2 regions of the Limosilactobacillus mucosae genome follow, and region 1 is predicted to be linked to the other one. Evidence: predicted binding sites of a transcription regulator. Region 1 holds the regulator's gene; the other holds the start of a gene.
The links. Region 1 encodes Rex, which represses fermentation and respiration genes when NADH is low (regulators of the CRP and FNR family bind a similar motif). Its sites were predicted from a motif close to TTGTGAANTANTTCACAA; they were not measured.
Positions count from the first base shown of each region.

Region 1 (4,454 bases):
ACAAACAGAAAACTGCCCAGAAGCGAGCGAATGTCTTTTTCGGAAACTTCAGGATGATCGTCCCAGACTTCTTCTAAAACGGTCTTTTCAGGATGCAGTTGCTGCTGTTCCTGGTCGTAGTAGCCGATTTCTAGATTAGCGCCGAATTTGATCGTCCCGCTGAGCTTGGGAATCTTTTTCAAAAGCGTCTTTAAAAGCGTTGATTTGCCAATCCCATTTGGACCGATAATACCGACGCGCTGACCTTTGCGAACCTTAAATGATAATGGCCCAGCCAGCTTTTGATCTTGATAGCCGATATTGAGTTCATCGACGTCTAAGACCTCGTTACCCGAAGCATGGTCACTGTGGAATTGAAAATGAATCGAGGAATCATCGGTAGTCGGCCGCTCCAAGCGATCCATTTTCTCAAGCTGTTTGCGGCGAGCCTGGGCGCGTTTGGTGGTTGAGGCTCGGACAATGTTGCGATTGACAAAATCCTCCAGCTTGGCGATTTCTTTTTGCTGCTGCTCGTAATGCTTCCATTCAGCCTGCAGTCGTTCGCGCTTGTGGGCTACGAATTGCGTATAGTTGCCGGTATAGTGAATCAGCGTTTTATTGTCAAGATCGTAAACGTCAGTAACCACGCGATCTAAGAAGTAGCGGTCGTGAGAAACGATCAAAAGCGCACCTTGATAGCTTTTAAGGTAGTCTTCCAGCCAGCTTAAGACGCCCATGTCCAAGTGATTGGTCGGTTCGTCTAGAATCAAAAGGTTGGGCGACTGCAGCAGAATCTTAGCTAGGGCCAGCTTGGTTTTTTGACCGCCAGAAAGCGCATTGACTGAAGTATCATACATACCTTCATCAAAGCCGAAACCATGCAGTACGCCACGCATCCGGGACGCGTATTCATAGCCGCCCTGTTTTTTGAACTGCTCGGATAAACGGTCATAGCTTGCTAAAACGTCTTGGTAGTCCGCTGCTTTGGGCGTCAGTGTTCCCAATTGATTCTCTAGCTCATGCAGCTGTTTTTCCAGTTCGTGTAAAGGAGCAAAGACGCTGTCTAATTCGGCCCAGATTGAATTTTGGCTGTCGAGTCCTTGATTCTGAGCCAGGTAGCCAATCGTCAGGTCGCGGGCGTGAGTAACCGTGCCTTCATCAGGTTCGGTTAAACCGGCAATGATTTTCAAGAAGGTCGTTTTGCCGGCACCGTTGCGTCCGACCAATGCAGTTCGGCCATGTTCTTGAATCTGCATATTCATATTATGAAACAAAACATCGCTGCCAAAGCGACGTTCAACATTATTGGTTTGCAGTAGCAGCATAATTTAACCTCATTTTTTAAAGTAGATAGTCAGTTAAGATTGTAGCACAAGATCAGACTAGGTCGCGAGCTTGAGGATAGGACCGATCAATAATGTTAAATTTTGAATTAACGTTTAAAAAATGATCGTCATTACCAGCACATTCATGATCAGCGGATGGCCTAAATTTCACAAATCATTAATGGACATGCAGTGAAGCCTGTAGCATAATAGAAAACATGTTTAAATAAAAACGATTCTTTTCTTGGAAAATAGTTCACAAACTTTAGCGGAGTTGTTAAAATGATTAAGGAATAATTTTCACAAACTAGAATCTGAATTGGAGGAATCTATTAATGGCAACGCGTAAAATTCCCCGTGCCACGGCTAAGCGGTTGCCGGTCTACTATCGGTATCTGAACGTTTTGCTTAACGCCAATAAACGACGCGTCTCATCGACTGAATTATCAGAGGCGGTTAAAGTTGATTCGGCAACGATTCGACGCGACTTTTCCTATTTTGGCGAATTGGGCAAGCGCGGCTATGGCTATGATGTGGAAAAGCTTTTGAACTTTTTCAAGGGGATCTTGAATCAAGATAAGCTGACCAGTGTGGCTTTGGTCGGGGTCGGCAGTCTGGGCAGCGCCTTGATGAACTATAATTTCCACCAAAGCACGAATCTGCGGATCAGTGCAGCTTTTGATCCTAAACCAGCCTTAGCCAATACCGTTAAGAGTGGGATTCCTGTCTACCCGGTTGGCGAGATGAAAAAGCAGCTGCAAGAACAGCAGATTGATGTCGTTATTTTAACGGTACCTGGCGAAAAATCGCAGGCCGTTACTGATGAGTTGGTCGAAGCAGGGGTTCATGGTATCTTGAACTTTACACCGGTTCGTCTGTCAGTGCCAAAAGACGTTCAGGTACAAAATATTGACCTGACCAATGAACTGCAGACGCTGATCTACTTTATTGAAAATAACAATACTAAAGACAGTCAAAAATAACTCAACGCATGGCGAGCAATCGTCATGCGTTTTTTGATAAAAAGTCAAAAAAGTTAAAATGCCGTTAGAATGGTAACTAAAGCGTTTTCTATAAAATAATAGTCAAAATTGGTCAAAATAATTGTTGCATTTTAGCAAGATCATGATATAGTAGATCATGTAATTAGCACTTGGGTGATAAGAGTGCTAAAAAATATCTGAATTATTAATGATGATTGATGGAGGGATTAACGTGTTAAAACCATTAGGAGATCGCGTTGTTCTTAAAGCGGAACAAGCTGAAGAAAAGACGGTTGGCGGAATTGTCCTGGCTAACAATGCCAAGGATAAGCCAACGACGGGTACGGTTGTAGCAGTTGGCGAAGGCCGTTACCTGGACAATGGTCAAAAAGTTGCTCCAGCCGTTAAGGAAGGCGACCGCGTCCTGTTTGACAAGTACGCAGGCAATGAAGTCGAATACAATGGTGAAAAGTACCTGGTCGTTCGTGAAAAAGACCTGGTTGCCATCGTTGACTAAGTAGACTTGTTTTCGCATTCGATCAATATTAATGAGGTGAAAATCTAAAATGGCAAAAGAAATTAAGTTTTCTGAAGATGCACGCAAGGCAATGCTGCGTGGGGTAGACAAGCTGGCCAATACGGTTAAGACGACGATCGGTCCTAAGGGTCGCAACGTTGTTTTGGAACAAAGCTATGGCGCACCTACGATTACTAACGATGGGGTTACGATCGCCAAGAACATTGAATTGGAAGATCACTTTGAGAACATGGGTGCCAAGCTTGTTTCTGAAGTTGCTTCCAAGACCAATGACAACGCCGGTGACGGTACGACGACGGCAACCGTTTTGACGCAAGCCATCGTTAACGCCGGGATGAAGAACGTTGCTGCCGGTGCTAACCCAGTTGGCATTCGTCGCGGTATCGACAAGGCTACCAAGGCTGCCGTTGAAGAACTGCACAAGATGAGTCATGAAGTGCAAAGCAAGGACGACATTGCACAAATTGCCTCCATCTCTGCTGCTAACCCTGAAGTTGGTGAACTGATTGCCGATGCCATGGAAAAGGTCGGCAATGATGGCGTAATCACGATTGAAGACAGCCGTGGCGTTGACACGACGGTTGACGTGGTTGAAGGGATGAGCTTTGACCGCGGCTATATGTCTCAATACATGGTAACCGACACGGACAAGATGGAATCTGATCTGGACAATCCATACATTCTGATCACTGACAAGAAGATTGGCAACATTCAAGACATTTTGCCTTTGCTGCAGGCCGTGGTTCAAGAAGGCCGTTCGCTTTTGATCATTGCTGACGACATTACCGGTGAAGCTCTGCCAACCTTGGTATTGAACAAGATTCGCGGGACGTTCAACGTTTGCGCGGTTAAGGCGCCAGGCTTTGGCGATCGTCGTAAGGCTCAATTGCAGGATATCGCCATTTTGACTGGTGGTACCGTAATCTCTGATGATCTGGGCATGAGCTTAAAGGATGCTACGATTGCTCAACTTGGCTCTGCCAACAAGGTTACCGTAACTAAGGACAACACGACGATCGTTGACGGCAATGGTGCAAAGGATGCGATTGCTGAACGAGTTGAACAGATCAAGCAGGCAATTGCCAACACGACTTCTGAATTCGACAAAGAAAAGCTGCAAGAACGTCTGGCCAAGCTGTCTGGTGGGGTTGCCGTAATCAAGGTCGGCGCTGCTACGGAAACGGAACTCAAGGAAAAGAAGTACCGTGTTGAAGACGCTCTGAACGCTACGCGGGCTGCCGTTCAAGAAGGATTCGTACCTGGTGGTGGTACTGCTTTGATCAATGTAATCCCTGCTTTGGAAAACGTTGAAACTGAAAGCGACGACGAAGCAACTGGTGTCAACATCGTTAAGAAGGCGTTGGAAGCCCCAGTTCGTCAAATCGCTGAAAATGCTGGCGTTGAAGGCTCAATCATCGTTAACCGTTTGAAGAGCGAAAAGCCAGGCATCGGTTACAACGCTGCCGTTGACAAATTTGAAGACATGGTTGCAGCCGGAATCGTTGACCCTACCAAGGTTACGCGTTCGGCACTGCAAAACGCTGCTTCGGTATCAGCAATGCTTTTGACTACTGAAGCCGTTGTTGCTGATAAGCCAGAACCAAAGAATGATCAACCAGCCGCTCCTCA
Region 1 covers NZ_CP058954.1:321,606-326,059, forward strand. Annotated here, with positions in the region: gene H0G69_RS01455 (ABC-F family ATP-binding cassette domain-containing protein) at 1-1,304, opposite strand, end outside; gene H0G69_RS01460 (redox-sensing transcriptional repressor Rex) at 1,640-2,287, shown strand; gene groES (co-chaperone GroES) at 2,520-2,804, shown strand; gene groL (chaperonin GroEL) at 2,854-4,454, shown strand, end outside.

Region 2 (4,454 bases), 760 kb from region 1:
AGGGGGGTAACGACAGCTAAAAATCAATGAGAAGAGATCAAAATTGAGCCTATCTTTGTTAACTAATGTTAACCTTAAACGCTAAAAGCTAAGAAATGCTAAGGTTAAACGCAATGAAAAGCAGTAGCTGCTTATAGTTGACCATTCATGTTTGCTAAAGTCGAACATAGACAAGCGAGCGAAAATGAATCCAGTATTGGTTTTATCTATTTGCCATGATTGACTTGGACAAAATTGGACAAAACGGCCCTTTTTACAAATTTGATGAAAGGCATCAAGGCTTGGCAGAGCGATCATTTTCTCAACATATTGGGAAAAACGCCGCTTAAATGAGTCCAATGTTAATTCGACAGTCGAAAATTCGACAGCCGAGAAAATGGAGAGCCCAAAAATGGACTCTCAAAAGCCCAGATCAAAATTGAGCGCGGTTAAATAAGAGTTTTGAAAAATAACGTTTCGTTATTATCCAGTAACAACCGTATAAGCTTTTACGCTTGTTCAAATGGCTATTCGCTGCCTGATTGAACCTTAAAAAACCTAACATAATCAGCGCCTAGAATTAGACAATATCAAGCAGCAAATGGCCGTTTTCAAGGGATGAATAACAGCTAACAATTCCTTGCTATGTTTGAGCTTGCGAATGGTATTCCTAAAAAATAAATTGCTTTGGTCTGGCAGCTTTACACAAAATAAAAAAGGCTGCTGCCGGCAACCTTGAAATGATATTCTTTTGAGTGCTGCCGTCAAAGAGTCAACAGAAAAAGTCAACAGAACGTCAACAGAAAGTTAAGTCCGTATCAGCAAACTTAAAATCAAGAATGCTGATATATCAACGCTTGCGAACGATAATAGATCATTGGAAACATGGCATTATGATTTTACCAAAATCGGCAATAAAAACTGGCAATTTTGAGAAAATAAAAATTCTAACTCTTGAAAATGATTAGCTGCCTTATAATCAATGCTAAAACTCAAAAGGCGATGAATTGATATGGAAGAAAACGAAAAGAAAATTCAGGATGTATTAGCCAAGCTGGATGAAAAGCAGATCAACTATGAAATGCAGCGACATCCGGCAGTTGATCGCATTGACCAGATTGCAGATTTGAATCTGATCCATCCAGAAACGGCAGCCAAAAATCTTTTCCTGCGCGATGATAAGCATCAACACTATCACCTGGTGTCGATCATGCCGCAAAAGCGAGTGGATCTGAAAGCCTTTCGTAAAGAAATCGGAGCGCGGCATCTGAGTTTTGCCTCAGCTGAAGACATGGAGAAATATTTGGCTTTACGTCCAGGATCAGTGACGCCAATGGGAGCGCTGAATGATACTGAACATCAAGTGCAGGTTTACTTGGATCAAGATTTTCAAGGCGGCTTGATTGGGGTTCATGCCAATGCCAATACGGCGACCGTCTGGCTGGATGCGGACGTATTGAGCGCATTTTTAACCGAGTATGGCTGTCGGGTCGCTTATGCTGCCATCTAACAATGCAAATTAATCAAGAAGCATCATGGCTGAGTCTGGTATGAATGAAATAGCATCTGCGGCAAGCTGGCTTTGGGCATCTAGATTTAGCAATGATAAGACGGCATTGTTCAACGGTTCGGCTTGGTATGTTTGGTCTTATGCAAATAACCAGCTTTAGTGCGGTAATCTGAGCCATTATAATTAGGCATGACGCGGATGAACATAGCGACTTGGCAGTTACTGTCAATTATTTACCGAAATGTCAGACAGCCAAACGCGATGGCGATCAGCAGTTTGAGAGATTAGGGGATTTTTTGCTTGAATTACGGTATCATTAGACTAAAGCCTTTTACGAAAGAAGGTTGTCGTTATGCCGCATAAAGCTGCTGATCCAGAAATCATTAAAGTTCTGTTGAAGCAAGAAATCATCCGTTTGGGGATTCAAAATAATCCCAGCCGCACCGTTTATCAAGATCGCTATCATCGTGGCGAGGCACCTTCGCCAAACAGTGCCATGCAGATCACCAAAATGTCTTGGAGCGATTTGATGCATGACCTGGGATTTAGTTATGATGCCAAGAAAAACATTGCGCAAAATGGTAAAAAGGGAGCCAGCAAGCATCTCGGTGCCAAGCAGTCCATTCGCTTAGCAGACCCGCAGACATGTGAGCAGGTCGTAAATGAGGCCTTAGAACTTATGCGTCGCGAAAAGCTCTATAATGTAAAGGATTTTCGTCTGCGCTGCCGACCGGTTCTGGGCGTCAGCTACGATTCGCTGATGCGCTATGGCTTTTCTTTTGAGGAACTCAAGAAACGCTATGCTGCCAAATACGGTGAAAGCATTCGCAAAACCAGTCGTTGGAGCCGGTATTCCAATGCCGATCTGACGTTTTTGGTAATCGACTATATGAAGGCGCATGAACTGAATGGACTTCATCAATACTCGACTTATCTAAACTTGCATAATGATGCCATGCCCGCGACGGAAACCTTAAAAAAACGTCTGCAGCTGTCTTATTCTGAGTTGAATCGACTTTTGAAGATTCTGCTGCAGTAACGCTGCCTGGTATAAATTACGGATACTATGCATTGGCTGCGTAAATCGTAAATATGTTCAGCAATCTTCATGTTGATGAATCATGAGGATTGTTTTTATTTTTAAATGCGGATATCTGAATAAAAAACTTGCCAAAACCGCAACTTGAAATTCTATGATTGCAGCAGCATAATAATAACTTTTATGAAAATCAACTCGTCTGCAAAATCGTTCACGAATTTTAACAGGGTGAAAGTCTAAAATAGCAAACGATTGCACAATTGCTGACTGATCCGCTGTAAATAGATTTAGTTAGGGAAACCTTGCTCATAATTTAACTTTTTTGTTGGTTAAGCCAAAAATCGTTTTCATTGTGTTTACATTAGTGAAATTAATTTACTTTTCGATCATGTTCGTTTAGAATTATCTCAACAATTTGATGGTTAATTCACAATCTTTAGGAGGCAATAATTATGGCAAAAGTTGCATTAGTTACCGGTGCAGGTCAAGGGATTGGTAAGGCAATCGCTGAACGTTTGGCTAAAGATGGTTTTTCAGTCGTCGTTGTTGCTCGCCACATGGACGCACTGCAAAAAGTAGTTGAAGGCATCAAGGCAAATGGCGGTGAAGCTTTTGCCGTCACGGCCGATGTTGCCAAGCGCGATGAAGTCTTTGCTGCCGTTGACCAGGCTGTTGAACACTACGGCGACTTCAATGTTATGGTTAACAATGCCGGGGTTGCTCCAACGACGCCAATTGACACTGTAACGCCTGAAGATCTGCAAAAGGTTTACAGCATCAACGTTGGTGGTACGATCTGGGGCGTTCAGGCTGCTCATGCCGCATTTAAGAAGCTTGGCCACCCAGGCAAGATCATCAACGCTACTTCCCAAGCTGGGGTCGTTGGTAACCCTAACCTGACCGTATACTCCAGCTCCAAGTTTGCCATTCGTGGGATCACGCAGGTTACGGCTCGTGAACTGGCTGAAGAAGGCACGACGGTTAACGCATACGCACCTGGGATTGTGAAGACGCCAATGATGATGGACATTGCTCACCAAGTCGGCAAGAATGCAGGCAAGAGCGATGAATGGGGCATGCAGACGTTTGCTAAGGACATCGCGCTGAAACGCCTGTCTGAACCTGAAGACGTTGCTAATGCCGTTGCCTTCCTGGCTGGTCCAGACTCTGACTACATTACTGGTCAAACTCTGGAAGTCGATGGCGGGATGCAGTTCCACTAAAATAAGTTCATATAAAAAAGATCTCATCGCGAGTTTCGGTGAGATCTTTTTTATTTAGTGCGGTTTCGGCTTTGGACTGCGGGGTGTGTCTTTGATTAAGGATTTTGGAGATTATGGTCGTTTGCAATCGTTCCTTGGCGTTAGGCGATTGTGGCTTCCTTAATTATTGATTCATTGATTTGGTCTGAATTGCGCCCTTTCTTGTTGATTCGTGCTTTGGCTTGCAATCAATGTGGCGCTTTTATTTGCAATCACCGTCTCGTTGCGGGTGGCGCTGCTCTTTGCAATTAACGCCCTCCAATTGCAGCAGAGCTAATTTGCGTGCAGTGCCGCCAGCATAGCCAGTCAGGCGACCGTCACTGCCAATAACGCGATGACAGGGCACCAAAATTAAAATCGGGTTGTGGGCAACGGCGCCACCGACTGCCCGCGCGGCTCCCTTTGAAATATTTTGATTTGGCGCGGCTTTTTGTCCCAGTTCCTGATAGGTGATGGTGCTGCCAGCGGGGACCTCCTGCAATCCGCTTAGAATGCGCTGCCGATAAGGGGTAGTTTCTAAGGCTAGCGGAATGGCATGCGGGTCGGGATCCTGTTTTGCGAAATACTGATCGAGCCAAGCCGTTGTGCGTTTAATGATGGAATTTTCACCAACGGCAATTTCGTCTAATGCGTAGTCGGCACCAAAGTATTTTTGGTCGTTGAA
Region 2 covers NZ_CP058954.1:1,615,843-1,620,296, reverse strand. Annotated here, with positions in the region: gene H0G69_RS07935 (prolyl-tRNA synthetase associated domain-containing protein) at 992-1,489, shown strand; gene H0G69_RS07930 (hypothetical protein) at 1,842-2,528, shown strand; gene H0G69_RS07925 ((S)-acetoin forming diacetyl reductase) at 2,978-3,751, shown strand; gene H0G69_RS07920 (methylated-DNA--[protein]-cysteine S-methyltransferase) at 3,993-4,454, opposite strand, start outside.
Region 2: the regulator Rex is predicted to act here: its motif matches at 2,944-2,961, upstream of H0G69_RS07925 ((S)-acetoin forming diacetyl reductase).